2 regions of the Macrococcus equipercicus genome follow, and region 2 is predicted to be linked to the other one. Evidence: riboswitches for the same ligand, from Rfam matches in the RefSeq annotation. Region 2 holds a riboswitch; the other holds the start of a gene.
What was found. Region 2 has a riboswitch for S-adenosylmethionine ahead of KFV11_RS01060 (aminotransferase class I/II-fold pyridoxal phosphate-dependent enzyme). Riboswitches for the same ligand answer to the same signal wherever they lie in the genome.
Positions count from the first base shown of each region.

Region 1: another riboswitch for S-adenosylmethionine. It lies ahead of KFV11_RS10155 (M20 family metallopeptidase); the one in region 2 lies ahead of KFV11_RS01060 (aminotransferase class I/II-fold pyridoxal phosphate-dependent enzyme).

Region 1 is NZ_CP073809.1:1,906,333-1,921,955, forward strand. It holds gene ldmS (L-aspartate--L-methionine ligase LdmS) at 1-949, opposite strand, end outside; gene KFV11_RS10155 (M20 family metallopeptidase) at 954-2,153, opposite strand; SAM riboswitch class I at 2,229-2,327, opposite strand; gene KFV11_RS10160 (sensor histidine kinase) at 2,403-4,055, opposite strand; gene KFV11_RS10165 (response regulator transcription factor) at 4,052-4,720, opposite strand; gene KFV11_RS10170 (GrpB family protein) at 4,818-5,360, opposite strand; partial or broken gene KFV11_RS10175 (methyltransferase domain-containing protein) at 5,533-6,078, shown strand; gene KFV11_RS10180 (PLP-dependent cysteine synthase family protein) at 6,124-7,029, shown strand; gene KFV11_RS10185 (bifunctional cystathionine gamma-lyase/homocysteine desulfhydrase) at 7,041-8,186, shown strand; gene KFV11_RS10190 (S-ribosylhomocysteine lyase) at 8,198-8,662, shown strand; gene KFV11_RS10195 (hypothetical protein) at 9,165-9,761, opposite strand; gene KFV11_RS10200 (hypothetical protein) at 9,960-10,229, shown strand; gene KFV11_RS10205 (nuclease-related domain-containing protein) at 10,479-11,399, opposite strand; gene KFV11_RS10210 (DoxX family protein) at 11,595-11,942, opposite strand; gene deoB (phosphopentomutase) at 11,935-13,116, opposite strand; gene KFV11_RS10220 (pyrimidine-nucleoside phosphorylase) at 13,128-14,429, opposite strand; gene deoC (deoxyribose-phosphate aldolase) at 14,468-15,130, opposite strand; gene KFV11_RS10230 (Dps family protein) at 15,277-15,623, opposite strand, start outside.
Region 2 is NZ_CP073809.1:204,416-220,038, reverse strand. It holds gene KFV11_RS01125 (NCS2 family permease) at 1-703, opposite strand, end outside; gene KFV11_RS01120 (DNA topoisomerase III) at 835-2,961, opposite strand; gene KFV11_RS01115 (HAD hydrolase family protein) at 3,082-3,333, shown strand; gene KFV11_RS01110 (GNAT family N-acetyltransferase) at 3,341-4,195, shown strand; gene KFV11_RS01105 (GRP family sugar transporter) at 4,272-5,117, shown strand; gene KFV11_RS01100 (glucose 1-dehydrogenase) at 5,133-5,918, shown strand; gene KFV11_RS01095 (AEC family transporter) at 5,965-6,870, opposite strand; gene KFV11_RS01090 (DUF4064 domain-containing protein) at 6,927-7,331, shown strand; gene KFV11_RS01085 (metallophosphoesterase) at 7,341-8,417, opposite strand; gene ybaK (Cys-tRNA(Pro) deacylase) at 8,414-8,890, opposite strand; gene KFV11_RS01075 (SE1832 family protein) at 8,969-9,139, shown strand; gene KFV11_RS01070 (MFS transporter) at 9,129-10,286, shown strand; gene mspA (membrane stabilizing protein MspA) at 10,283-10,606, shown strand; gene KFV11_RS01060 (aminotransferase class I/II-fold pyridoxal phosphate-dependent enzyme) at 10,669-11,826, opposite strand; SAM riboswitch class I at 11,888-11,987, opposite strand; gene KFV11_RS01055 (efflux RND transporter permease subunit) at 12,041-15,187, opposite strand; gene KFV11_RS01050 (NAD(P)-dependent oxidoreductase) at 15,245-15,623, opposite strand, start outside.

The DNA.
Region 1 (15,623 bases), 440 kb from region 2:
CCAGTAAATCATTAATCAGCAGCAATGACGTTGAGCCGTTCTGACGGAAATTCAAGTCGATTGCATAAACATGGTCCTTGTCATCCAGCAGCAGATCGAATCCTGCGATGCCGCGGTAACCTGCGTCAACGCCGTTCTGCATAATTTCCTGCCCGGCTTTAATGACGTGCTCCGGCACATGCTCTGCCGTCGTGTTGCCTTTATATTTCCCATATTCATCTGTATTCTGGATTGAGGCACCTAAGTACTTCATCCCCAGTTCATCACTGTAAGCATACTGCACGCAGTAGTTGGCAGTCGTCTGAATGAAATCTTCGATGATGAAATCACTCGCGCCTTCTGCTTCCCCGATGCGCTGCAATGCTTTTTTCAAATCCTTATCATTATAACAGATCATCACGCCGTAACCGCCTGCTGTCGGGTGGTCGTCCGCCGGCTTCAGTACATACGGGAATTCCCAGTCACGAAGTTTGTCGGCCAGCACTTTGACATTCACTACTTCACGGTGCGGCAGAAATTTACCTTTCGTCCATTCCGCTAGACGCATCTTGTTGTTCAGTGCGATGAACGTCGCACGGTCTACATATGACGTCTCAGAATTCACATATTCTGCTTCATGGGTATATTGAAAGAAAATCTTTTCTCCGTTGTTCTCTGCTTCTCTGAGCCGCGCATTATAAGAAGCTTCATCCGTATAACTGCGGAAGTTCTCCGGCATAGCGATACCGGCTGCTTCAAATAAGGCGCGTGATTTGTCGCCGACTGCTGCTTCGTGGACAATGACCGGCATATCAGCGATCAGCAGTTCACGGGCTGTCAGCATATTGGATTGATGTCCTTCAGTCGTCAGCCATGGATTTTTGCCGAACGACGGGCGGGACGTAAAAACTACATGATCACCATATAGTTTGTGTAGTGTCAGCGGTAGTTTCGCAGCGAAATTGTTCATTAATTTACCCCTTCAGATGTTGATGCAGCTCCTTGATTTCGTCAAGGACAGCTGGTTGTGTGATTAGCTCAACTGCCATTGTCGCCATTATACGGGCACCCTGCAGCAGCGCGCGGTCGCCTTCAGCACTTGCTGCGGCCTGCTCAAATTCATACGTATGCCCGATCAATGTGGACGGACCGATCTTAAGGTGCGGGTGAATCGTCGGAATGACATGGCTCACATTTCCCGTGTCCGTAGACCCAAAGCCAAAGTCATCGTGCTGAATCACTTCGCCGTGAAGCGCAGCATGCCGTTCAAACAGATCGTCCAGACGGTCATTCACTATAAATTCATCGACACCGTTTTGAATATGATTCAGTCTGTACTGACCACCGGCCATCTCCGCGGCACCTGCTGCGATGCGTTCCACTTTCTCTGTCAGCCCGTTTAAATCACGACGGCTGAGCGCGCGCGTATAAAATCTTGCTTTCGTATAATCCGGTACAATATTGGCACTTGCGCCACCATTTAATATAATACCATGAACTTTGTCTTTTGGTTTAATATGTTGTCGCAATTGTCCGACACCATTGAAAAAGCTGATCATCATGTCGAGCGCGTTGACGCCGTTGAAGGCATTCTCTGAGGCATGGGCACTTCTGCCGAAAAACTCGACTTCAAATACATCGACGGCAAGCGTCGGCACTGTGCGGTATGATTCATGTCCCGGATGGACCATGAGCGCGACGTCACAGTCATCAAACAGGCCGGCTTTGACATAAGTCGCTTTCGCGCTGCCGTTCACGCCGCCTTCTTCTGCCGGTGTGCCGAATACTTTGATGACGCCGCCGATGTCATCGATCACGGTCTTCAGTGCCAAAGCGGCAAGGACACTGCTCGTGCCGATAATGTTATGGCCGCATGCGTGTCCAAGGTCAGGCAGCGCATCATATTCCGCTAAAAACGCGATGACCGGCCCTTGCTGCGCCGCTTTATAAGTCGCGATGAAGCCGGTCGGATGGCCTGCGATGTCACGGACAACGTCAAATCCGTTTCTTTCCAGCAGCTCTGACAGCTGCTCCTGCGCGAAGTACTCTTCGTTGCCGAGCTCCGGCCGTGCATGGATGGCATGGCTGATTTTAATAATGTCGTCTTCATGTGCTGCGATATAGCGGGTGATGCTTTCTGTATAGGCGATTGCTGCCGTTGAATTAGTTGTCATGGTTTCATTTCCTTCCTGTTCCACTCATTCAAGAAAACAAAAGAGGCATCCCTGTCAGATAAGGAATGCCTCTTCTTCTTATCTTCCAGCTGCTGCTGGTAGGAATTAGCACCTTGCCGTAAGGTAGGTTGCTGGACGTCATTGGGCCGTTCCCTCGATCCGTCTTGATAAGTGATTGAATTGTTATTGAACACTATACAATTGTTTGCTGGAAACGTCAACCTATTATTGACTGAAAATTCATTTATTTCATGTCTCATTAAGCGGCAGATAAATTCTGAACTGCGTCCCTGCGACCGAACTCTCGACTTCTATCCGGCCGTTATGGCTGCGGACAATCTGCTGCGCAACCGCGAGACCGAGGCCGGAGCCGTTAGTGTCAGCGGTCGTATTCGTCCCTCGATAATAATGGTTGAATATATAAGGCAGTTCTTCTTTGTTGATGCCGCTGCCGTTGTCCGCAATCGTGATGACCAGCGCATCGTCCACTACTGTCGTGTTGAGCCAGACGTCAACATTATCGTTATGTACGAAGGCATTCGATATAATGTTGAGCAGCACCCGCTTCATCCGTTCGCGGTCAATCAACACGACTACATCCGTCTGATTGACATAGCGCAAGTTCGGCTGATTGTAGTTATCGACAAACTGATTGATATAAGGCACGATAGGCGTTGCTTCCTTATTGAATTCCAGCACATCGCTTTTCAGCTCGTAAGTCATGTTCAAGTCTTTGATCAACGTATCGATGTAGAGCGCTTTATCTTCAATGATCTCGGCAAATCGCTGCCGTTCCTCGCCCGTGATCTCGATGTCGCTTGTCAGCAGTTTGCTGTAGCCGTAAATCGAGCTGAGCGGCGTCTTCAAGTCATGACTGATTCCTGCGATCCATTCCTCACGCAGCTTGCCGATCCGCTTCTGATACGCTTCATCCATCCGGAGTTTCGTCGTCAGCTCTTTAATCGATTCATCGACAGACGTATACATGCGGTACTTTCGGCGCAGACGGCCACGCCGATATACTTTGTCGTTCTCCGGCACTACATAAGTCCCGCTCTGCAGCTGCTTCACCCAGTCGATAAAATGGACGAGCGGCCGTGTCAGCCGGTAGCCGAGAATCAGCGCAAGCGTCAGTATGATACCGAATACGAGGACGGAAAAGCCGAGGTACCACAGCAGGAAATTCTTTATGTCCGACATAAAGGCCTGATCTTTGAACACGCCGTTCTCGTCAAAGATGATCTGCTTGTCGAGCACGCTCGGATTTTTCTGGACGAACAAGTAGTAGCGGCCGTCGCGCATCGTCTCCCGGATATTGTAGTCATTGAAGTTATCCCCGTTTAAATCCTGGAACCACGCCTTCTCAATAAGCTTCGTCGAGAAATCACCATGGATCTTCTTCAGCTCCGCCGCTCGTGAACTCTGCATGAATAAACCGAGCTCATGCTGATTCATATAGCGCTTCAGCTTGTCGTCCTGCCTTAAGTCAAACAGCTCCGCCGCCTTGACGATCGGCTTCCGGCTGATTAAAACCGCCTGGCGGTCAGGTGTCAGCGACCATGTCGTTATATCTTGAATATAATACCAGTACAGCCCGTGCAGCTGTTCATTGTTCTGGTTGAAGACTTTTAGTGTCCTGCCGTTCTCATCTCTAATAAGCAGCATGCTGTCATTCTTCTTCAGTGCATCCCGGAGCGGCTGCTTGATGGAGATGCCGCCCTTCGTGTTGATCAGTGACTGCATCGTTGACGTCGACTCAGTCGTGAGGTCACCGGTGAGCAGCGTGCCGTCCCAGCGGATGGTCAAATAAATGAAGAGCGCGATGACAGCGATATTGATCAATACATATAATAATAGGAAATAATTGATGAAACGCCATGTGAATTTCCGTCCGATGCTCATTCTTCAATGCCTACTTTTAAAATATAGCCGACACTGCGGATGGTCAGCAGCCGCTTCGGTTCACTCGGATTGTCCTCGAGCTTCTCTCTCAGCTTTCTGACATGGACCATTACTGTGTTCTCATCGACGAAGCGATTTTCCCACACTGCCTCGTAAATCTCTTCTTTCGTCAGCACCCTGTTCTGGTTTTCGTACAAATACTGCATCAGTAAATACTGCTTGCCGGACAGGTGATACGTCCTGCCGTCCACAATCAGCTCTGCTTTCCGCTCATCAAAGAAAAACGCAACATTCCGGTAATCGCGTACATAACGCTGGGCATTCGCTTTGACGCGTGCCGCTAAAATAAGCGGGTTAAAAGGTTTTGTAATATAATCATCTGCGCCTGTAGCGAAGCCTTTCAGCTTGTCGTCGTCAGTGACATTCGCTGAGACATAGAGGATCGGTGCCTTCGAGAAGCTTCTGATCTGCTCAGCAAGCTTATACCCTGAGCCGTCCGGCAGATTGATGTCCAGTATATACGTGTCATGGTGAACGGCCAGCCGGTCTTCCGCTTCCTTGCAGTTCAGCGCGATATTTACTGGCTCAAAGCCTTCTTTCAGCAGAATGAAACGAATCATTTCAGCAATCTCAATCTCATCTTCAATTATCAGGACGCTTGTCATCCTCTCACCTCTTTGCCATTTGTTATAGCATTAAACATGACCGGATTCAATAGCGTCCCTTAATTTTTAAGGAAAATTTAAGAAAAAAGCCCGGCTCTCACGAAATCAGTTCTTTCGGCAGCAACGAATGATTGTTATACCAGGACAATGCTTTCTGCTCCATCACCAGGACGAAACTATTCTTCCCTTCGATATAGGACGCGATATCAAACGGATAGCGCTGTGCAAGCTCGAACTTCAGGGCTTGATAGCGTTCCATCTCACCGCGGAACGTCCGCAAGTAGTCACGGAACGCCAGATGCCGCACGATATTGGCATCTCCTTTTTGGTACACATGAACGTGATGCGTCCGGTTGTCACCGCCTTTTTGGAAATAGCGGCGGCCCGGTATGCCGTTCTCACCGTGCACCGTGTAGCCGAGCGCTGTGAGACAGTCGGTCAAGTCATCGACCGCCGCAAGATCTTTGACGACCGGCATGATATCGATGACCGGTTTCGCGGCCAGCCCCGGCACAGCTGTCGAACCGATATGATGGATGGCCACAAGCTGGTCTTTGAACACGTCGCGGAGCTTCCGTGCTTCTTCAATGTAGAGATGCTGCCATATGCTGTCATAAGGCTCCACTATGACTCTTCTCATCTAACTCCCTCCTTAGAAATCATAATAATCAGACTTCTCTGTTGGAAGTATTATAGTATGATGCCGGCATTTTCACAAATCATTTCATTGTCACTACAAGACATTCATGGTATTATTAATCCCGAGTTAATCAGTAGGAAAAAGAAGAGGTGGCATAATGGCTTTATCTTTTATGGATATTTTTGAGGAATGGGCTGTGAATTATGACGAGGCAGTGAGCGGTCATAATCCAGAGTACAAAGATGTGTTCGAGAACTACACGTTTATGCTGAAGGAAGCAGCAAAGCGCGCTGAAGGACGGACGATTGAATTCGGTCCCGGTACCGGCAATTTGACGCTGCTGCTCCTGAACAAAGGACTGGAAGTGACCGCATACGAACCAAGCCCTGAGATGGCGGCAATCGGCGAGCAGAAGACCGGCCTGTCATTCAAGACAGGTGACTTCCTGCATTTTGCTGCGACCGAAGCCGATACGATCATCAGTTCGTTCGCCTTCCATCATCTGACGGACACGGAAAAGTCAGCAGCCATCAAACAGTACGGCACACTGCTCAATGACGGCGGCCGCATCGTCATCCTTGATACGATGTTCAACAGCCGGGACGAGAAACAGCACATCATCCGCCATTACGAGGCGCTCGGCCATCATCATCTGGTCGAGGATTTGAACCGCGAATACTATCCATTGAAAGAGACAATCATGGCCATCGCAAAGCAGCACGGCTTCAACTTTGAGTCGGTGCAGCTGAACAACTTCGCTCATCTGACGGTCCTCACTAAAAAGACATATCACAAGCCTGCTGACTTAACCGGCGGCACACCGCTTGTCGAACTGACAGCATTTGAGCTGCCGGCAGGTGTGCGCCTGTTCGCAAAGCTTGAGATGTATAATCTCGGCGGCTCCGTGAAAGACCGGCTCGGCCGTCATTTGATCGACGAGGCTGTGCGCCGCGGTGACATTAGCACCGGTGAAGTTGTAGAGGCGACTGCCGGCAATACAGGCATCGGCCTCGCTCTCGCCTGCCTCGCGCACGGCTTGAAACTCCGCCTCTATGTTCCTGAGAAATTCAGTATTGAGAAGCAGGCGATCATGCGGGCGCTCGGCGCAGAGCTGATCATGACCGCGACTGCTGACGGTATGCTCGGCGCCCGTGCAGCAGCCGCGGCAGACGCAAAGAGGACCGGCGCCTACTATACGAATCAGTTTGAATCGTCAGCTAATCCCGCAAGTTATGATAAACTGGCAAATGAACTGACCGCTGAACTCGGTGAGGTCGCGATGATTGTTGCCGGTGCAGGCAGCGGCGGGACGTTCACCGGTCTCGCTGAACGGCTGAAGCCAAGAGGTGCGCGCACGGTCGTCGTTGAACCAGTCGGCTCGATCTTAAACGGCGGTGACAGCGGGTCACACCGCACAGAAGGTATCGGTGTGGAAGTATGGCCGAAGTTTATGACACGGGAACTGATTGACGCGATTGAGACCATTACTGATGACGCCGCGTTTGATGCAGTGAAAGAACTGGCACGACGTGAAGGGCTGCTGGTCGGCAGTTCATCGGGCGCTGCACTTGCTGCAGCACTGAACCAGGCACCTTATGTCCAGGGAAATATCGTTGTTATTTTCCCGGATGCAAGCGACCGTTATTTATCACAGCATATATATGATTAAGGAGCGTTATAATGAAAAAGAAAACAATGATGATTCACGGCGGCCGTACGACCGATGAATTTACCGGGGCAGTCTCCACGCCTATCTACCAGACAAGCACGTACAAGCAGGACGGAATCGGCGGACTCCGTCAGGGCTATGAATATTCACGGACAAAAAATCCGACGCGGTCCGCACTTGAGTCACTCATCGCAGACCTCGAGCACGGCACTGACGGCTTTGCCTTCGGTTCAGGGATGGCAGCTGTATCAGCGGTCATCATGATGCTGAATGCCGGCGACCATATCGTCGTCGGTTCTGATGTCTACGGCGGTACATACCGCGTATTCACGAAAGTATTCGACCGTATCGGTGTCAAATCAACGTTTGTCGATACGACGGACGAAGCAGCAGTGACAGCAGCGATTACAGAGAACACAAAGATGCTCTACATCGAGACACCGACTAACCCGCTGCTGAACGTCACAAATATTGAACGCATGGCCGCCATCGCAAGCGCGCACGGCTTGATCTCTGTCGTCGACAATACATTTATGACACCCTACTTCCAGAATCCGCTTGACCTCGGGGCAGACATCGTGCTGCACTCAGCGACTAAATATATCGGCGGTCACAGTGACGTTGTCGCAGGTCTGCTTGTCACAAAAGATGCCGCGATTGCGGAGCAGTTAGGGTTCATCCAGAACTCAGTCGGCGGCGTGCTCGGACCACAGGACAGCTTTCTGTTGATCCGCGGCATTAAAACGCTCGCTCTGCGTATGGAGCAGACGGAGAAAACGACGCTTGAAATCGTCGATTATCTGAACAGCAACAGTCAAGTGACAGCTGTCTTCCATCCAAGTCAGCTCGGTGCGGCGCAGCTTGCTGTACAGAAACGCCAGGCGACCGGTTTCGGTGGAATGATCGCCTTTGACGTCGGTTCTAAAGAACAAGCAGAACTGCTCGTCCGCTCGCTTGAGTACTTTACGCTGGCAGAATCTCTCGGCGCCGTCGAAAGCTTGATCTCAGTACCGAGCCAGATGACGCATGCTTCTATTCCACGTGAACGTCGCCTTGAACTAGGTATTACAGATGGATTAGTCCGTATCTCAGTGGGTATTGAAGATAGTGAAGACTTACTGGAAGACTTAAAACAAGGCTTTAAAGCCATTCAATAAGGAGTGTCAACATGCAGAAAATGAATGTGGAAAGTTTCAACCTTGATCACACAAAAGTCGCGGCACCATTTGTCCGCCTAGCAGGCATTAAAGAAGGACAGCACGGCGATGTCATCCATAAATATGACATCCGTTTCAAGCAGCCGAACAAAGAACATATGGAGATGCCGGCGCTTCATTCACTGGAACACTTAATGGCAGAAAACATCCGTAATCATACCGACAAAGTCGTCGACATCTCACCGATGGGCTGCCAGACCGGCTTCTACTTATCGCTCATCAACCATGCGGACTACGATGACGTCCTTGTCATTTTAGGGCAGACATTGAACGACGTGCTGACAGCAACAGCCGTGCCGGCCTGCAACGAAGTGCAGTGCGGCTGGGCAGCAAGCCACAGCCTGGCAGGCGCACAAGCACTCGCGACAGACATGTTAGCTCATAAAGACAAATGGTCTATCATTTATCAGGATTAATTATTGAGAGTAGTGGCCTTCAAACAGAGCGTTAATTTGAAGGCCACTTTTTTGCTGATTATGGTGATTATTCCGGAATTTTGGCCTTCAAACGGCTCTTGAAGGCCACTTCTCACTGATTTCACTCATTTTTCTGGAATTTTGGCCTTCAAACGGCTTCTGAAGGCCACTTTTCATATAATAACAAAAAAATCCCGCTGTTATTAGCGGGATTTTATTTATCGACCGAACTCTGTCCGGTAATGTTGGAACCTTGGATGAAGTATTTGTAGAGCATAAAGAACAGAACGATGACCGGCAGCAGCACCATCAGCCACCCTGCCATCAAATAGTTCTATCGGGTCGTGCTTCGTTCTTTGAAAACTTGCAGATCGAGCTGCAGTGTATAAAGATTTTCATCATTGCTGTCAAGCTGTGGTCCTAAAAAGTCATTCCAGACACCGCAGTTTATTTGTCTAAAATTATTCTAAATAAAAAAGCAGTGCTACTGCTTTTTTAATATTTAGAAGCGGATGATATTCACCGCGCCATACACATCATCAAAGTTATTCAACACTTTCAGCTGGTTATCTACGATGTCGAGTTTGTATTTCCCGGTTCTTTCATTCAATTTCGCGGCAGTGTTCTTATCAGCGTCTTCACGCTGCTTGAAGTCGAATATCACGGCATAGTCTTTACGGTCGCCTGTGCCGTAGACTAAGTCACCGATCACTTCCGCCGTCCCGTCACCTTCAAATGACTGTCTGTATTCTTCAGGCAGTGTGAATCTGAATGTGTAGTGCGGTGTGTTATGCATCAGATGGTTGTACAGTATATCATCAATCGTATAGTCGATGCGCACTGATACGCCCGTCTCATTCGGTGTCACATGGAAGTTTTTCAGCATAAAATGCGGCATGTAGAACTCCTGACCGATATACTGGTTCGGTGTCTTCTGTTTTTCGAACAGCTTAGGCGCGTCAGCCCCCTCACTGGATGATTTCTTTGTTAATGCTATAACTGTTGCTCCGATTGCCAGCGCACCAAGCAGTACTCCAAGAGTGTATCTGGATTTGCCAGGGCGACGGACCGGTTCTTCATAATGATATGGGCAGCCCATAGTTGAACCCCTTTCGTCTATAGAATAATACTAGTATACCCTTTTACTGTGCTGTAATGCATGTCCCACCTAAAAAAGTTTCCTCTAACAGCTAAGGCTGAATGTCGTCACGTATTTACTTTATTTACAATTACTTAACTGAAAATTAACCGCATGGCCGACCGTTTCTTAGTATGATGTGAATACGGAGATGATGTCATGTTCAACAGAAAAGAACGGCTGCAGCTCATTGAGACATATGGCAGAGAAGATGCGCTTGCTCGTTACACTGCTGAAGCTGAGCTGATCACAGCGGAAGAGCTGAAACGCTACCGGGCAGAACTCATCAGTGACTTCCATCATCATTGTGCAGTCGATGATGCGACCTGCTTCATAGACTACTGCTATACTCATCATACTGACAACTTCGACGATATCGTCGACTGGCTCCATACGTTGAGAGCCATCCAGCGTCAAATCGAAGGATAACTCCTTAACAGGAGAACAAAAAGTGGCCTTCAGCTAATTGCTGAAGGCCACTTCTCACTCTTTTCAGCGGTCACCGCCTGAATTTTGGCCTTCAAACGGCTCCTGAAGGCCACTTCTCACTCTTTTCAGCGGTCATCGCCTGAATTTTGGCCTTCAAACCACTCCTGAAGGCCACTTCTCACTCTTTTCAGCGGACTCCATCTGAATTTTGGCCTTCAAACCACTCCTGAAGGCCACTTCTCACTCTTTTCAGCGGACTCCATCTGAATTTTGGCCTTCAAACGGCTTCAACTTGTATTTTGTCGACCGGTTATTGCCCATTTTAATCGCATGTTTCCTTAGAAACCGCTTGACGGTCGTTCTGGAACTCATCGTCCAGTCCATCGCTTCTGCAATCGTAAACGAGTCGTTCTTAATCAGCATCAGTTCATGCAGGTTGGCCATCATCACCGCTTCCCGCTTCATTGAATGACCGCAGCTGCAGTCCACGTACTGCTGATACAGCACTGGCGTAAACAGCTGCCGGCAGTCCATACATCGCAGCCGTGAATCAACACACTCATAATCAGTAGTCTTCCTGTTACTGTACGGATAATGGCCAGCGTGCTTCGCGACGAGTGTTTTTCCGATGGCGATGTCGCGCGGTGTCACTTCCAATGTGTTTAAATAATCGACAATCTGCGGGCACTGCGCCGGAAATACGACCCGCGCATCACCGTCAAACCCGACAAGGCGGAATGTTTCGTTGATAAAGACAATCCGGCTCGTTATTTTCGCTGTGATGCCGCTGTCCTGCAGCACTTTGTCGAGCATGTAGCGGGCGCGTTCCAGCTGCGGCCGGTAATCTTTAATAATGCGTGCGTTTCTGCCGATCATATTCCCCTGGTCATACTGATAAATCCCGCCGTTATTCTTGACATCAAAGAGCAGCACATGACCGCCCGCAATCACGATGAAATCATACTGCGCGTAGTCTTCCGCTTCCAGCAGCAGATCCCAGATGACAACACTATCGAGCGATTCAAGCAGCTTGAAAAACTGCTTCTCCCCGTCCAGTCCTGACCGGTGCTTCATTAACTGCCGGTAATCTTCATCGACCAGCGTCACCCGTTTTTCCAGCGCTTCAAGATAGACAAATTCATGACTTTTACTATAGCTTTTCAGTAGCAACAGCTCACCTCCGCCACTATAATAACACGTCTACGTGAATGACGTTTTTTCGCGCCGCTGCAGTTTTTCAAGAAAATCTGGCAGCTTTTGAAGAAATCACGCTCACAAGCTGCAGATTTTCACGAAAATCACACTTTTCATCAAAATTCGCTTTTTTCGCGCCGCAGAAAAAAGAGAGTCGTCATCGACTCTCTTCTACAACTTATCCATCTCTTTAATCAGCCATCCCTGCAGCGGCAGTCTGCCCCACAGCGCCCACCATGGCAGCTTTCTGCCGTTCAGGTCGATATTGTTCGCCGCCATATAGACGTTCGCCGGAAAGACTGCGACTAAAAACAGCTGCAGCAGCCGCTTTGTCTTCGGGCCCGGCTTTCTTAACAGCAGGCTCAAGCCGAACAGCACTTCCATGACGCCGGACGCCTGGACGATGAACTTGCGGCACGGCAATACTTTCGGCACAATCTTACGGAAGTTCTCCTCCCGTGTGAAATGCAGCACGCCGGCCACCGTATAAACCGTGCCGTACAGCAGCCGCCTAAACATTCATGTCACCTAAATAGCTGCGGCCGAACTCAGGCAGCGGTACACCAAAGTTATCAGCGATCGTCGCACCGATTGACGCGAATGTGTCGTGGCCGGCAAGCTTATGGTAATCCTTCACTTTCGGACTGAACATCAGGAGCGGCACATATTCACGCGTGTGGTCAGTGCCTGGTGCGGTCGGGTCGTTCCCGTGGTCCGCCGTAATGATGACCAGGTCATCTTCACGGAGCTTCGGAATGAGTTCGCCTAACCGGTCGTCGAATGCTTTAATGGCATTCGCATAGCCTGCTTTGTCGCGGCGGTGACCGTACAATGCATCGAAGTCCACTAAGTTCAGGAAGCTCAAGCCTTCAAAGTCACGGCCGACCACTTCAATCAGCTTGTCCATGCCGTCCATGTTGTCCTGCGTGCGGATCGCTTCTGTCACGCCCTCGCCGTCATAAATATCATTGATCTTACCGATGGCGATGACGTCAAAGCCGTTATCTTTCAGCTCATTCATCACTGTACGGCCGAACGGTTTCAGCGCGTAGTCATGGCGGTGCGCTGTCCGCTTGAAGTTGCCCGGCTCACCGACATACGGCCGGGCGATAATGCGGCCGATCAAATATTTCGGGTCTTTCGTCAGCTCGCGGACTTTCTCGCAGATGTCATACAGTTCATCCAGCGGAATGATATCTTCATGTGCCGCAATCTGCAGCACCGGGTCAGCAGAAGTGTAGACAATCAGGTCACCGGTCTCCATTTGATGCCTGCCATATTCCTCAATAATCTCTGTGCCTGACGCCGGCTTGTTCGCGACGACTTTCCGCCCTGACAGTTCTTCGATGGCTGCCACCAGTTCGTCCGGGAAACCGTCCGGATAGACGTTGAACGGCTTGTCAATATTCAGCCCCATGATCTCCCAGTGGCCGGTCATCGTATCTTTGCCGACAGACGATTCGCTGAGCTTCGTATAGAAGGCTTCCAGCTTATCGACGGCTGCGACGCCCGGCAGCGCTTCAATGTTACCGAGTCCGAGCTGCTGCAAGTTCGGCAGTGATTCACCGAAGCCTGCCAGTGTGTTTCTCAACGTATGGCTGCCAGTATCGCCGAAGTCAGCCGCATCCGGTGCCTCACCGATGCCGACGGAGTCCATGACGATTAGATGGATTCTGTTAAATGCTTTAGTCATAATAACCACTCCTACTCTGTGATAATCGTATGAATCAACGTCGGTGCGTCAGCATGCGCGCTGATCTCGATATTGTCATAGATTTTCTGTTTGACGTCTGCCACGTCTTCGCGGTTCGCATAAATTGTCACAAGTGACTCGCCTGCTTCTACTTTGTCGCCGACTTTTTTGCGGAGCATCAAGCCGACCGCAAGATCTATCGTATCTTCTTTCGTCGCACGGCCCGCACCTAGTAGCATGGACGCCACGCCGATTTCGTCTGCAACGATGCGGCTGACGACCCCGCCTGCTTGCGCCGGCACTTCAATCGTGTAAGCTGCCTGCGGTAACTTCGACACATCATCCACGACACTGCCGTCACCACCCTGGTTCACTAAAAAGTCGCGGAACTTCTCAAGTGCGGCTCCGTTGGCAATGACTTGCTGGAGCTTCACACGCGCTGCATCCAAGTTGTCAGCCTTGCCGCCGAGCACGACCATCTGGCTGCCGAGCGTGAGCACGAGCTCCGTCAAATCTTCCGGCCCTTCGCCGCGCAGTGTCTCAATCGCTTCCTGCACTTCCAGCGCATTACCGATCGCAAACCCGAGCGGCTGACTCATATCAGAGATGATCGCCATCGTCCGGCGGCCGACGTTGTTGCCGATCTTCACCATAGCACGCGCCAGACGTTCTGCATCTTCGTCGGTCTTCATGAATGCGCCGGCACCTGTCTTGACATCAAGCACGATTGCGTCTGCGCCTGCTGCAATCTTCTTGCTCATAATGCTTGAGGCGATCAGCGGGATGCTGTTGACCGTCCCTGTCACATCGCGCAGTGCGTACAGCTTCTTGTCAGCCGGCGTCAAATTGCCTGACTGACCGATGACTGCCACTTTATGCTCGTTCACAAGACGCGTGAACTCGTCCTCTGTAATTTCCACGTGGAACCCTTCCACCGTTTCCAGCTTGTCAATTGTGCCACCTGTATGACCCAGTCCGCGTCCACTCATCTTGGCGACTGGAACACCGAGCGCTGCAACGAGTGGTGCCAGCACAAGTGTCGTCGTATCGCCGACGCCGCCTGTGGAGTGCTTGTCGACTTTAATGCCGTCGATTGCTGACAAGTCAATCTGGTCCCCGCTTTCCACCATCGCCATCGTCAAGCTCGCGCGCTCGTCATCATTCATATCCTGAAAATAAATCGCCATCGCAAGAGCAGACGCCTGGTAATCCGGAATCTCTCCGTTTGTATAACCTGTGATGAAGAATTCAATCTCTTCTTGCGACAGTTCGCCGCCGTCGCGTTTCTTCGCAATAATGTCCACCATTCTCATGATATGACCTCCCCTTATTCAGATAAAAAAGCAGACGGTTAGTAGTTCCCGTCTGTTGTCTGCCCCTGCAGAATTTGCACGCCCGCGCTCGCGCCGATACGCGTCGCACCCGCTTCGATCATCGCATTGACGTCGTCAGTCGAACGGACGCCGCCCGATGCTTTAACACCCATGTCCGGGCCCACTGTCTCGCGCATCAGCTTCACGTCTTCAACAGTCGCGCCGCCTGTAGAGAAACCCGTTGATGTCTTGACGAACGTTGCGCCCGCTTCTTTCGCAAGACGTGATGCACGGCGTTTTTCGTCGTCATTGAGCAGACTTGTCTCGATGATGACTTTCGTCGTCACACCGCCTGCTGCCGCAACCACTGCTTGAATGTCTTCAAGGACAAGCGCGTCGTTACCTTCTTTCAGGGCGCCGATGTTGATGACCATATCGACCTCGCCGGCACCATTCTGGATCGCATCCTTCGTTTCGAATGCCTTCACAGCAGATGTCGCTGCGCCTAACGGGAAGCCGATGACCGTGCAGACTAAGACGTCAGTCCCTGCCAGCGCTTCCGCACAGCGCTTGACGTGCGTCGGGTTGACACAGACGCTCATAAAGCCGTGCTCCTTCGCCTCAGAGACAAGTGTGTCAATCTGCGCGGTCGTTGCTTCTGGTTTCAATAAGGTGTGATCAATATATTTAGCTAATTCCATAAAAAAATTCCTCCTTTATAATCATGTCAATTATACATTATCCAGCGGTAATAATCATACTAAAGTGGATGCCACGGCGAAGCAGCAAAAACGTGATATGGGCCGCATCCCAGGAATACGGCCCATGTCATATTATTCAGCTGCTATTATTTCCCTAAGTAAGAAGCAAGCATCCAGTTATGTTTCTCGAACTGCGTGATCATCTCTAAGATCATGTCAGCTGACATTTCGTCTTTTGCTTCCTCAGCTGTATTCTGTCCTTCTTTCAGCTGCTCGATCAGCTGCTGCAAGTCATTGGACAAGTCTTTGACCATCTCTTCAGCCGTCAAATGCTTACCGGCTTCTTTGACGATTGACTGCTCCAGACATTCTTTCAGCGTGGCAACCGGATGACCGTTGATCGCAAGCACACGTTCAGCTGTCATATCCAGATACTGACCGACTTCTGTATAGAGCTCCTCGAATTTCACATGCAGCGAGAAAAAGTTAGGAC
Region 2 (15,623 bases):
TCGGTTTTACACTTGGCACACTGCTGACTACCGCATGCGGCGATGCAATAAGACCTGTCAGCATACCGATCAGCGCTGTGATGATCATACCGATGAAAATGCTTCCCGGTACGCGTTTCGCCATCAAGATGACAGTAAGCGTAATACCGGCTAGTGCCAGAATAACTTTCGGGTCATGGAAGTTTCCGAGCGTCACGAGCGTTGCTTCATGATTCTGAATAATACCGGCACCTTGCAGCCCGACAAATGTAATAAAGAGTCCGATGCCGGATGATACCGCCATCTTAAGTTCAAACGGGATAGCGTTGATAATCGTCTCCCTGAGGCCGGTCATCGTCAGCAGCGCAAAGATAATCCCTGAGAACAGTACGCCTGTCAGGCCCGTCTGCCACGGAATACCGAGCGTCAATACAACAGTGAAAGCGAAGAAGGCGTTCAGTCCCATACCCGGCGCCAGTGCAATCGGATAGTTCGCAATCAGACCCATGAACAGACAGCCGACGATAGAAGCAAGTGCTGTCGCTACAAACACAGCACCGGCATCCATCCGCATGGAATCAGGTATATCTTTAACTGCAGATAATGATAAAGTAGCCGGATTGACTGCTAGAATATAAGCCATCGATAAAAAAGTCGTCAGTCCGCCCAATATCTCACGTTTATAGTTTGTACCCAGTTCATCAAACTTGAAATAGTTCTTCATAAAATCTCCTTTTATACGTTCTGTTAATAAGCACTTGTATATCTTATTACTTTGAACTATAAAAATCAATGTAAAAATCGAACATTTCTAAATTAATAGGTGTTTTTGTTCGTAAATAGCAGCCAGCTGAGTTACAGTTTCAGTTCTTTTAAGGCATCAGCAAACGGATTGTTCACCGGTTCATCCTGCTTCATGTATTTCTTCATCTCGTTTTTTGATACTTTGCCTGTCTTGTTTGACTTGAAGCGTTTATCCATTGCTTCCTGCGTCTCTCTGAAACCGCAGCTGCAGCTGTACATTGCCTTTTTCCCTGTGCCGTGCAGTGTGAGCTTCTTCTTGCAGTTCGGGCAGCGGGCATTCGTCTGACGCTGGACATTCTTCTTCGTCTTACACGTCGGATCCTGACAGACAAGCATCTTGCCGTTACGCGTCTTGATTTCAAGCATGAACTTGCCGCAAGTCGGACATTCAGTTGATGTTAAGTTGTCATGCTTGAACTTATCTTCGCTTGTTTTAATGTCTGTGATCAATGTCTTCGTGAACTCACGCATCTCATTGATGAACTGACGCTTATTGTACTTGCCTTTCTCAATTTGTGTCAGCTTATGCTCCCAGTCGGCGGTTAAGTCCGGTGACTTCAATGCGTCCGGTGCAAGGTCCAGGAGCTGCTTTCCTTTATTTGTGACACGCAGCTTGCCGTCACGGTTCTCAATCGCATTCAAGTTGTAGAGCTTCTCTATAATATCGGCGCGGGTCGCCACTGTACCAATGCCGCCCGTTTCTTTTAAAGTTGCCTTCTGTTCTTTATCCAGCTTAAAAATAGCGGACGGATTTTCCATCGCTTTCAGCAGTGTTCCTTCATTGAAATACGGTGGCGGCGCTGTTTCGCCGGTCGTCTTCGTTAACTTCAAGGAATTGATCACTTCGCCCTGCTGGAATGACAGGGCTGCTTTTTCGCTCAATGTCTCATATAACGCTTTAAAGCCGAGTTCAATCGCCTGTTCGTGTTTTGCGGTAAATGTTTCGCCGCCTGCTTGTACAGTCACTGTCTGAACAGAATAACGGTACGGCTTCATCAGTACACTTAAGAACCGTTCAGCAATCAGCTCATAAATATGACGCTCACGCAGCGACAGCTCATTGACGTTCGCTCTTACTTCTGTCGGCACAATGGCATGATGGTCGGACACTTTCGCGTCGTTAATAAAATGCTTGCTGCCTTTGATCGGCGTTTTGAGCAGCTCCACGACTGTCTGCCGGTACGCCGTGCCGCCGAGCGCTGCCACTCTGTCTTTTAATGTCGGTACCATGTCTTCTGTTAAATAGTTGGCATCTGTTCTCGGGTAAGTCACGAGTTTATGGCCTTCGTATAAATTCTGCATCGTGCTCAACGTTTCTTTCGCCGAATATTGATAGCGTTTGTAAGCTTCCTGCTGCAGTGACGTCAAGTCATACAGCAGTTCCGGATATTTCTTCTTCTCCACTGTATCGACAGCAGTGACTGAAGCTGATTCATCTGACAGCTTCGCCAGCAGACGGTCCACCTTTGCTTCATCAAATATTTGACCGCCGGACTGCCATGTGAACTTCGTGCCTTTAATGACGGTCTCCATGCCGTAAAATTGCCGCGGCTTGAAGGCATTGATTTCATCCTGTCGCAGTCTCACCATCTGTAAAGTCGGCGTCTGCACACGCCCGGTTGACAGCTGGGCATCGTATTTCGTAGTCAGCGCACGCGTCGCATTAATACCGACAATCCAGTCCGCTTCACTTCTTGCCAGCGCAGCGTCATATAAGCCCTGATATGCGCTGCCGTCTTTCAGTCTATTGAAGCCGTCTTTAATCGCCTTGTCAGTGACTGAGCTGATCCACAGACGTTTCACCGGCTTATTACCTTTACACTTCTCAAGGATGAGCCGGGCAACGAGCTCTCCTTCACGTCCAGCGTCTGTCGCAATAATGACTTCTCCTGCATCACTGCGTTCAATCTGTGCCTTCACGGTATTGAACTGCTTACGCGTCTTACCGATGACAACTGTCTTCATATGCTCCGGCAGTATCGGCAGCACATCTAACTTCCATTCTTTATACTGAGCATCATATTGTTCAGGGTCTGCATTCGTCACAAGGTGACCGAGCGCCCAAGTCACAATATAGCGGTTGTTTTCCATATAGCCGTTCTTGTTTTGATGACATCCAAGCACGCGGGCGATATCCCGGGCGACAGATGGTTTCTCTGCTAATACAACAGATTTCATATTATCATTCCTATCCTCTTTGGTCATTGCATCATTATAGCATGCTCCTATTAAGATTTCATTTGAGTTAACCCTATGTTTCCGTTATGCTAATTTCAAATGGAGGAGGCACGCTTATGAATCCTATGTATTTCCCGGAGAATATCAGCTGGCTCGTCCGTCACTTATTTGATCAAGAAGTTCAGCATTCCAGTCAATCAGACTATCGCATTCGGTGACAGCGGCAATGATATTAACATGCTCAATGCGGTTGAATACGGGTATTTAGTAAGTAATGCGCCAGCAGAAGCGAAGCAGTTATACCCATCTATTGCTGAACATCCACACAATAAAGGTATATTAACGACATTGACCCATATAGTTAAGGAGTGAACAGCACATGGACAGAAATGAGACAGAGCAGTATGAGAAAATCAGCCAGTTTCTTTACGAAATGAATCAGCAGCCGGAATATCATGTCAATTATTTAGGACGCAGTCAGGAACGTATTATGACACAGCTCGAGCAGCACGGGCCTGATCATATTGCCGTCTTATACGAAGGAAATGACATCATTGCAGTTGTAGGTATCGAAACCATTACAGATGGGACCGCCCATGTCTTCGGCCCGATCACCGCACGAACAGATGCCGCGACTTCGCGCCGTATTACAGCGCTCTGTGAACAACTGATCAATAAACATCCTGACATTAAAGACTATGAGTTTTACATTAGTGCACAGCACAGCTTCGGCCGACTTGTGATGAAGTCGCTGAGAACACAGTATTTGGGTACGCGCTATACGATGGCCGCTACACGGCTTAATGACAATGCGATTGATACACGCCTTGTCATCCCTTACAGCCCGATCTATAAAAAGAGTTTCAAGACTCTTATGAAAAACTTATACATTAATCCGAAAGAACGGACAGAAGAACTGCTGGAACTGCTTGATAAGTCCTATGAACTATTCATTCTGTTAAGCGAAGGCATCGTTAAAGGTTACATCGTACTGGCAGCCAATAATCAGACAACATGTTACGTCGACTATGTGGTCACTCATAAAAACTATCGCCACCAAGGGATTGGACATCAGCTTGTTACGTATGCGGCAGAACATGCTTTCAAGGAACATGAAGCAACAGAAATACAGCTGAGCGTAGAGGATAAGAGGAAGCGGACGATTGAATTTTATGAGAAGCTCGGCTTCAAGAAAGTCGATGAGCTTCATCATTATAAGTACAGCGTCAATTAATAAGACAGCTAACGGGCATGTTTCAGTAACAAGCTGACGGGAATAGAATAACATCAATAGATAAAGGATTGAGGCTATGGATATATTAATCGCTTTGCTGCCTGCTCTGCTCTGGGGCAGCGTTGTCCTGATCAACGTCAAGGTGGGCGGTTCGCCTTATGAACAGATTATGGGGACAGTGCTCGGTGCATTCATTATTGGCACTGCTGCTTACTTCATCGTCCACCCCGACCTCAACTGGAAGATATTAATTGTCGGTATGATTTCCGGCGGGTTCTGGGCACTCGGTCAGGGTAACCAGCTAAAAAGTGTGGAAAAGATCGGGGTCTCTAAAACGATGCCGCTCTCTACCGGGATGCAGCTTGTCGGGACGACCTTGATCTCAGTTATCTTTTTTGATGAATGGAAGTCATCATCTGCTGTCATTTTAGGTATTACAGCGCTTGCTCTTCTTGTCGCTGGTGTCATTCTGACATCCCTCAAAGGTCAGGAGAAAGAACAGGGCAGTGTGAAGTCAGCACTCCATATTCTTATCATCTCCTCTATCGGTTATATTACATATGTCGTTATCGGCCAGTTTTTCGGGGTTAAAGGATGGGATGCGCTTTTCCCGCAGGCAATCGGTATGGTCATCGGCGGCCTCCTGCTCAGTATGAAGCATCATCCTGAGAAAAAAGCGGTCGTTAAAAACATCATCCCCGGTGTTGTCTGGGCATTCGGTAACATGGCCATGTTTTATTCACAGCCGAAAGTAGGCGTAGCGACCAGCTTCTCCTTCTCGCAGATGCTTGTCGTCGTCTCAACATTGGGCGGTATTTTTCTGCTCAAGGAAAAGAAGTCAAAGAAACAGTATATCGGTATCGCTGTCGGAATTATTCTGATTATTGCTGCAGCTTTTCTATTAGGTTACGCTAAAAAATAACAAGGAGTGGTATCCATGTATCAAGATTTAAAAGAAAAAGTCGTTGTCATCACAGGTGCTTCAAATGGTATCGGGAAAGCGATGGCGGAAGAGTTCGGTAAAGAAGGATGTAAAGTCGTCGTCAATTACCATTCAAGTCCCGGGCGGGCAGAAGAAGTCGCGGCAACGATCAAGGAGAACGGCGGCGACGCAGTTATCGTGCAAGGCGACGTCGGTAAAGAAGAAGATGTCCTTAAAATCTGTCAGCAGGCTTATGCTACGTTCGGCGGCATTGATATTATGATTAATAACGCCGGCATCGAACATCCTACCCCGTCACTTGAAATGTCAGCTGACGAATTCAATAAAGTGATGGAGACAAATCTGACAGGTGCATTTATCGGTAGCCGTGAAGCATGCAGACATTTCGTTGAAACGGGCAAAAAAGGCGTTATCATCAATATTTCAAGTGTGCATGACGTCATCGCCTGGCCGAACTACGTCAATTATGCAGCAAGTAAAGGCGGTTTGAAACTGATGATGGAAACAATGTGTATGGAATTTGCACCTCAAGGCATCCGTATCAATAACATCTCACCTGGTGCAATTATGACAGAGCACACCACCGAAAAATTCAGCGACCCTGAAACACGCGCTGAAACAGAAAAAATGATTCCGATGGGCATTATCGGCAAACCGCAGCAGATTGCAACTGTTGCGACATTCCTCGCAAGTGAAAATGCCAGCTATATTACCGGCGCAACGCTCTATGTCGACGGCGGTATGACAAAATATCCATCATTCATGGGTGGGAAAGGCTAACAAAAAATCTGTCTCAAGTACGAGACAGATTTTTTTTGTGTCGAAATTACAGCATGACCATCTGGAAGATGAACAATATGATGATTGAGATGATGATAGACAAGTTAGTGACCATACCGATAAACGGCAGCGTGCGATATTTGAACTGAATAGCGTACGGAATGATAGATACGCCGACCGGCAGTAAGAAACCGATCAGTAAAGTAGTTCTGAACATTGTATCGAACGGCAGCAGGAAATAACACGCGAGACCGACGAGTGCCCCGAAGCCGTAATGAAAAGCAAGGTATTTAACAGCGAGCGGCAAATAATATTTATCGACTTTGAAGTTCAAGTAAATACCAAGAAGCAGCATGGACAGCGGCATATTCGCTTTCGACAGAACACTGAAGAAGTCGAGCATGGCAGCCGGCAGATGGATATGTGTCAGACTGAGCGTCAGCATCATCATGTAAGTCATGAGCGGCACACTTTTCACTAGGCTGAGCAGCAAATATTTGGCGTCGAACGTTTCGCTGCCTTCACTGAAGTAATTGCCGACGAAATAAGTGATACCGAACATGACAATGGAACCGCCGATGTCGAACATGCCGAAATAAAGCAGACCGTGTGCGCCGAACATCCGTTCAACGAGCGGATAGGCAAATAACCCGATGTTCAAGGCAGAGGCCATCATGCCGACTGACCCTCTGACATGATTGTTGTATTTAAGAAACAGCACAATAGCCAGAAACTTTGCGATTACCGCATAGCTGATCATCACGACCGGCAGCAGCATTAACGACGGCACGATTTCTACTTTGCTCAATGTCACGATGACAAGTGACGGCAGCGTCATATTAAAGATGATACGTGCAATAACCCCGCCGTCCTGTTCTGTGAAATAACCGAGCCGCTTCATCAAATAGCCCAGCAGAATCATCGCAATAATCATGATGAAACTTTGTGTCATTTAAACCTCTCCTTTTATTACTGTGATAAAATAAACATAAAACCTAGAGGTGCTTTATGAACGACTTCATTAAAATTCCGAAACGTCTCGCAGTCGCAGCACTCGTAATCATGACTGTTCTCGTCCTCTCAATCATCGTCCTTTACTTCAGTGCAGCAAGTACTGTCATCCAGAACTTTCTTGCTCATCAAGGCGGCTCTGTCACTGCGAGTACCGCTTCACTGAAAGGCGTGCTGCTGCCGCTCATCGTGATGATGCTGTTCCCATGGGCACTCAATCTGCTCGGCATTCTATACTTGAAGCGCTATCCGGTAGTGAGTGCTGTCATGTTCATCGTCGCCGGTCTCATGCTGTTATTCACGTTAATCTTCCCCGTGCTGCTGATCACTGCCGGGACTATGCTTGTCATCCGTCACCGTCATTACATCCAGCACGAAAAATATAAAACACACTACGAGTAGTGTGTTTTCTTAATGAGCAAGTACTTCTTCAGGCACCCAGCCGACAAGACTGCCCTTTTTGATCAGTATATAACCAAGACATGTGTCATCGACTACTTTGACCCGTTTCCCGACTTCTACATCCAGAAATAAATCCGTATAATCATCTTTCAACCGGTAGTGACCACGATCTCCCTGAATATATTCAGTCTTGACCATGAACTCAGTACCCGACTGGCTGTGGACAGCCAGCGTGAAGTAAGGGTCTATCTCCTCAACCATTATATCAAATTCCGGATAGGTGAATGTGTGCGGCGTCTGATAACTCACTTCAAAGGACTGAATAACTAAAGCTTCCGGGTGCGCATCAACAAATTCAGACTTAAGCGAACCATCCGCTTCAATGATCAGTGCATTGAGCTGACCGGACGGCTTCACCTGATTGCCGCCGTCAATGGCGATAACTTTACGGGTGTCGTTAATTTTCACTGCATGGCTGAACAATCCGCCTTCCACATAGTTACAGGCAGGATAATGACCGACAACGATATATTTATCCAGCTGATGATGACGCTTATAAAAGTTCGGCATGCTGAGCGCCCGCTCGCGGTCTGTCTCAAGATAGTCATCGTCAACCCCCGCATGAACAAACAGAAAGTCCTCCGTTTCAATCGCAGTCGGCAGTGCAGCCAGCTGTTCGCGGTAGTGTCCGTAGTGAGCGAGTATGTCATCAGCAAGCTGCTGCTGTGATGGATAATCCGCAGGTGTTCTGCCGACTTTCTCCAGATAGTCATGGACAAATGTACGCCGGTAAGCCATATAATCATACAGCCAGTCTTCATACAGCTCCTCTAGAATCCGGTCGCAGTTGCCTTCAATCATATGCACATTCGGCTGCTTGAGCAGTTCAAACACATAGTGCATCGTGCCGATGGAATCCTGTCCTTTATCTATAATATCGCCGCCGATAATCAAAATATCGTCAGCTGAAAAGCCGACCTGGTCAAGCAGCTGCTGAAACAGCGCTTTCTCACCGTGGATATCTGAGATGACAATCGTCCGACGCCCTCTAATGGCAAGCTGCATGTATTTATCTTTCAGCTTCATCGCAGCACATCCGCTGTCCGGCCGTTAGTAACTGTGAGCAGCGCACTGAGGCTGAGCCTCACCTGGACACCGAGCTGTCCGGCGCTGACGATAATTGTCTTCTGCTCAGCAGCTGACGCATCAACAATGGTCGGCAGCCGCTTCTTCATGCCCACCGGTGAACAGCCGCCTCTTACATAGCCTGTTTTACTGAGCAGCTCTTTGACCGGCAGCAGTTCCAGCTTCTTCACGCCTGCTGCTCTCGCCGCTTTCTTCATGTCAAGTTCAGCTGCGACAGGTATGACAAAGACAAATAACTCCTGACCCATATGAGTGACAAGTGTTTTATAAACCGCTGCAGCCGGCTGATTGATTTTCGACGCTACGCTTATGCCATCGATCTGACCGTCTTCTACGTCGTAAGTAAAAATAGTATAATCCATGTGCTGCTGATCCAGCTGACGCAGTGCATTTGTTTTGATTTTCTTCGTCATTATCAGTTCCCCGCTTTCAAGTTACTTCCATTATAGCTTATAATGGACTTACATTTTAAAAATAAAGGAGTGTACAAAATGGCTGATTTAAATTATCAACTGACAGAACTAAAACAGGAATATGTTAGATTACAGGGCGACATAGAGAAGGTCCAATCAACAGGCAATCACGCTGACAAGCTGGAAGAGCGTCTGCATGAACTGGAAGAAGAAATCCGCAGTGTACGAGAACAGTTGAATGAACAGTAATATTAAGCAGGTTTTCGGCCTGCTGATGGGCATCCAGTTTTTTATTTATTTCGGCTTCAGTGTCGTCATTCCCGTTATTCCCGCGCTGATTGCTCATATGAACTTAAGTGCCTTTCATATGGGCCTGCTGCTTGCAAGCTATTCCATCGCCTCATTTATCGCAGCACCGTTCTGGGGTCAGTTCTCTGATAATAACGGCCGTAAGAAAGTGCTGCTGATCGGCCTGATCGGCTTTACAGTGAGCTTTCTCACATTCGGTCTGTTCATCGGCAATCTGCCGATGCTGTACGTGTCACGAATTATCGGCGGACTTTTTTCCGGCGCCTGCTTCTCAACGACAACAAGTATTGTCGCTGACTTAACGACGGCCGAGGAACGTAACCGCTATATGGGGCTGCTCGGCATGATGATCGGCCTCGGCTTTATCTTTGGTCCTGCTGTCGGCGGACTGCTGGCCGGCATTTCCTACCAGCTGCCCTACTTCATCACGGCTGTCATATTGATGCTGATCTTTATTTTAGTGCTGATCAAACTTCCGGAGACGCATCATGAGCGTTCCGGTCCAGAAGACAAGCGCATCAACTGGCAGATTTTCAGGCAGCCGGTCGGGTTATTGTTATTATGTACATTCATTGTCATGATGACGATGAGCGGGATGGAGAGTTCATTCCAGCTGCTTGAGATTAACCGTATTAATATCACCCCGACTGAGATGGGGCTGCTCTTTATGGTCGGTGGTTTCGTCAGCGCCATTCTGCAGGGCGGCTATTTAAGAAAAGTTAAACACGGTGCAGAACGTCAGGTGATGATTGCCGGGCAGATCATCACTGCTGTTGCTTTCATCATGCTGCCGTTCACGATGAATCTGGCTTATGCCGGCCTGTGCCTCGTGCTGCTGATGGCAGGAAATGCTATGGTGCGCACACTGCTGACGTCAACTATTACAAAGACAACAACGGCGCAGCATATGGGCAAATTGACAGGAATCAGCTACTCACTGGACAGCTTAGGCAGAATTATCGGTCCGCTCGCCTTCACCGGACTACTGACATTTGATTTAAGTCTGCCTTTTTATATCGGCGCTGTCACAAGTATGTTATCCCTTATTCTCATTTATATTTATTTCTCGAAAGGACAGTTGGCATGATATTCTTACTTACGCTTTACCTGCTCATTTATTTGCTCGTCTCCTATTTGAGCATTTATCAGTACAGCATTCGACTCACCCGAATCTTAAGAATCATACTCAGCATCGGCCTGCTGTTATTTTCTTTCAGCCTGCTGGTCGGTATTACAGCGACATCATGGTGGGTCTTTCTGTTAGTGCTGGCACTTGTCATCAACATAGAGATCACTGCTTTTAAACATCGCATTAATGACCAAAAAGGCGTGCTTATACTCCATATCTTTACACTAATGCTGACTGTACTGATCATCGGTGTATCATTTTTCAACTACAGCGTTTAAGCTAAAAACTGCACCCCAAAGTTGGACCTAAAATCTAACGTTTGGGGTGTTTTTATTATGTATCAGTACAATGATTTCTCTTCGATCAACCTTTCAAGGAACGTCTCAAGAATGCTGTCATCAACCGCCAGCGAGACACGGACGAAATTTCGGCCGCGCTCTCCAAAAGGTATGCCCGGTGTGACAAGCATGGACTGTTCCTTCAGCAAGTAGTCGACGAATGACTCACCATCATAACCCCGAGGTGTCTTCAGCCAGAGGAAAATACCTCCCGCAAGCGGACTGTATGGAATGTGATGTTGATCAAGAAGAGCGGTCACACGGTCACGGCGCCTGCGGAACAAATTGTTCTGCACTTCTGTAAACGACTCGCCGAGCTTCAGGGCAGCAGTACTTGCATCCTGCAGCGCCCCCCACATGCCGACTTGTGTATGATCCTGGAATTTATTCAGTGCAGCAATCATCTCTTTGTTGCCGACCGCAAACCCGACGCGGAAGCCTGACATATTGAAGCCTTTAGACAATGAATAAATTTCTACGGCGATGTCTTTAGCCCCGGGAGACTGCAGGATACTCGGGTTTTTCGCATCAAAACCGAATGCCGCGTAAGCGAAGTCGTGGACAATCTTCGTCTCTGTCTGTTTAAAACGATTGACCGTCTCATCAAAAAACTCACGCGTCGCTACAGCGCCTGTCGGATTGCTCGGATAGTTCAAGTAGATGAGCTTCGTCCTGCTAAGCTGATCAGCCGGCACATCATTAAAGTCGGGTAAATAGCTTTTTTCTTCATAGAGCGGCAGTGTATAATGCTCACCGTGAGCCAGTATGACCCCCGCCAAATAATCCGTATAGCCCGGGTCCGGCAGCAGCACACCGTCACCCGGCTCTATGACGCATAACGGCAAATGCACAAGCCCGTTCTTCGTCCCATATAAAATGCATATTTCCTCGTCTTTATCGAGTGTCACATGATAGACATCATGATAGAACTTCTGGATGGCTTCCTTGAATGTATCTTTCCCCCTGAACACCCCGTATTTATTGTTCTCCGGGTTCTGCACTGCTGCGCTCATCGCTTTGATCACTTCATCTGGTGCCGGCTTATCCGGAATGCCGACTGCCATATTAATCAGCGGCTTGCTGCCGATTTCAAGTTTACGTCCCATGGTCTTACCGAAATAACTGTCTGGAATATCATTTAAAATTTTTGTGTAGGTCATGCTGATTCCCCTTATATAATGATATAAAAAAATGTCACCGCTTAATAGCGATGACATAGGTCACTTATCTATCAAGCATCTGCTTGCTGGATTTAGCACAGTGCCGAAGCCTGCTGCTGAGATTTCTTCGGGCCAAGTCCCTCCATCTCTCTGGATAAGATATTCAATTGGTGACTTTCACTATAATATGATATGACACACGCGTCAATATGAATTAGCGTGTTTCAGTGATTGTCTGTTTTCTTTTTTTGCGGTTTTTTATGGCCATAAGCATTTCATAGACCACCGGCACGACAATCAATGTCAGCAGTGTAGATGATACAAGACCACCGATAACAGTGACGCCGAGCGCTTTTGAAATTAACACTGAGCCGTCGCCGCCGAATAACAGCGGTGATAACGCCCCGATTGTTGCCAGCGCAGTCATCAAGATCGGTCTGACACGAGTCGACGCCGCTTCAAGCAGTGCGTCACGTGTTGATAATCCACTGTTCTCCATATGAATGACGCGGTCAATCAATACGATGGCGTTGGTGACAACTATACCAATCAGCATGAGCACCCCGATCATCGATGGAACGGACAATGTTTCTTTGGCAAGAAGCAGACCGATGATGACACCAATAACCGTAAACGGTAGTGAGAACAAAATAGCAAGTGGTGCCAGACCACCTTTAAACGTCAGTACAAGAATCAAATAAACAATACCGATAGCGGCAAGCATCGCAATACCTAACTGAGAGAAACTTTCGCCGATATCTTGATTTGTACCGCCGACATGGATAGAGACGTTGCTCGGTGTATCGATTTTGTCGATTGCCTGTTGCACGTCCGCTGTCGTTTTACCGACATCGTCTGCTTTAATTTTGCTGTCGACAGTAGCTGAGACGTCACCATCTTCACGAGTGATTGTATCTGATGATTTACCTTCTTCAATCTTGACAATGTCGCTCAGTTTCACGTCGCGGCCAAGCGGCGAAGTGATTTTAGTATCTTCAAGCTTTTGTTTCGTCCAGTTGTTCTGCTCCGCTTTCGTCAGAACAACTTCAGTTGATTTTCCGCCTTGTCCTACTTTAGTGACGACTGTATCAGGTGAACGCTGATTAAGTGTCATTGCTACTTGACCGGCTGTCAGGCCGAGTTCAGATAATTTGTCGTGGTCAACTTTCAGCGTATATTCATCATAGCTTGCTGATAACGAAGAATCCACATTGGATAATGCTTTTTCGTCTTTCATTGCTTTTTCTACTTTGTCGACTGTCGAACGAATGGCATCGGTGGAAGGTCCGACAACCGACACAGACACACTATTAGAAGCGCCGCCTGTAGCGAAGTCCTGATTTTTCCAAGAACCTGGATAGTTGTAAGTTGCGAGCTTATCCAGTACTTTTTCTGCTTCATCATCCCAGTTCGGCGTGTTTTTGTTATATTCAACCATCATTGCCATGTCGTTTGACGCAATCGGGCTGAATGGATTTTTACCACCGACGGAGAACTGGACGTTTTCAACATATTTCTTGTTCGATAAGTAATGCTGTACTGTCTCAGCATGCTTGACAACTTCATCTTCTGTCTCTCCCGGCTGCGGCTTATAAGTAAGCGCGAGCAGCTTATCTTCACCTGTTGAAATGAATGATGTGCCGACAAAAGGCATTAACATTAAACTACCGACCAGTAATAATATGCTGAGTAAGCCGACAATCCATTTATGTCTTAATGACCAGTCGAGAATGCGGCGGTAGAAGCCGGCGATAGCACCGGGCTTTTCATCATGATGGCCTTTAATGCCATTTCTGAAGAAAATATGGCCGAGCATCGGTACGATTGTGATCGCAATTAAGAGTGATGCGAGTAAGGCGAACACAACAGTCAATGCGAACGGTCTGAATAACTCCCCGATTGAACCTGATACAAGTCCAAGCGGCAGGAACACGGCAATCGTCACAAGTGTGGACGACATGATCGGAATGAACATCTCACGCGTCGCATCGGCGATAAGAGCTGAGCCGCTCAAGCGTTCGTTCTTCAGTGACATCCGGCGGAAAATATTTTCTATAACAACAATCGAGTCATCAATGACTCGGCCGATCGCAACCGTCATTGCGCCGAGCGTCATAATATTCAATGTGACATTCAGCTGCTTTAAAATAAGCAGTGCAATAAGAATAGACATTGGAATAGAGACAACGGCGATAAACGTCGAACGTATATTACGCAGGAAGATCAAGATCATGATAACTGCGAACAAGGCACCAATCAGTGCTTTTTCCACCATTGTTCTCACAGAATCTTCAATCGGTTTAGCCTGGTCCATCATCAGCAGAGCATTAATATCTTTATTCTCTTTACCGAACTTATTAACGATGTCTTTCACATCATTAGCAAGTTTCACAGTATTAGCATTGTCTGATTTAACAACTTGAATACTCAATGAATCTTTACCGTTTGTTTTAGAAATTGAATCGCGGCTTGCCACATTTTTAATCTTTGCAATATCACCTAATTCCACTGTCGGCAGCTTCATCTGTGCTGCGGCAGGATTAGCGCTTTGCGCACCAGCTGCCGGATTTGCCTGCGCTTGAGCGCCTGCTGTTTGTCCTGCACCTTGAGAGGCACCTGTCATTGGTATTTTCAGTGACTTCAAAGCATCGACTGATGTAAACTGGCCGTTAACGACGATAGACTTCAAGTCATTACCGAATGTGTAAAGGCCGAGCGGTGCATCAGTTGTTGCGCCTTTAATGAACTGCAGCACCGTGTCTTCAGTCAATCCTTTTTTCTTAAGTTCAGCTTCATCAAACTGCAGCTCAATCTGCTGAACTTCCTGTCCTGAGAAAGTGACACTGCTGACACCATCCACTCCTTCAATTTGAGGGACAAGGTCATCTTTAATGACTTTTGTCAGTTCCTTGATATTGTTACTGTCTGAAGAGAAAGAATAACTGATAATCGGGAAAGTATACATAGAGATACGGTCGATGGTCGGCTTCTGCGCCTCTTCCGGCATATCTATTTTTCCTATAGCTTCCTGCAGATCTTTCTCCGCTTTATCCATATCAGTACCGAAATCATACTGGAGGGTAATGGCTGAAGCATTCTGCAGCGACTGGCTGGATACTTTGTCGACACCTGACATACTCGCCACTTTCTTCTCGATTGGGTCCGTCACGTTATCAAGCACCGCTTCCGGCGTCGCTCCTGGATAAGGCGTCGTTACTGTGATGACCGGTGAAGATATACTAGGCAGCATTTCCATTTTCATCGTCATTGCCGAATAAATTCCGGCCGCTGCAAGAATCAATGTCATCAGCCAAAGCGCCAATTTATTATGTAACGAGAAATTTATAATTTTCTGTATCACTGTCTTCCTCCATTTTTCATTCTCAACTAACAATATAGACCAAATGACTATATATTGCTAATTATTACCTCTATATTTCTCGAAAATAATATGCGTTCCTGTCGTCTGTTTCTGTTCTTGGGTCAACTCATCATAAAGCTGATAGGCAAGTTCAAGGCCAGGCAGCTGGATATTCAGCTTTGCTGCCTCGTCGAGCGCTATCTTCATATCTTTCAGGAAGTGATGCGTATAAAATCCCGGCTGATAATCACCGTTCAGCATCCGAGGTGCGAGGTTTGACAGCGACCAGCTGCCCGCTGCACCTTTAGAAATTGTTTCAAGAACCCGCTCAATATCAAGTCCTGCCTGCTCAGCATAATAGAGACTTTCTGCCACGCCGATCATGCCGGACGCAATCGCAATCTGATTGGCCATCTTCGTGTGCTGACCGCTGCCG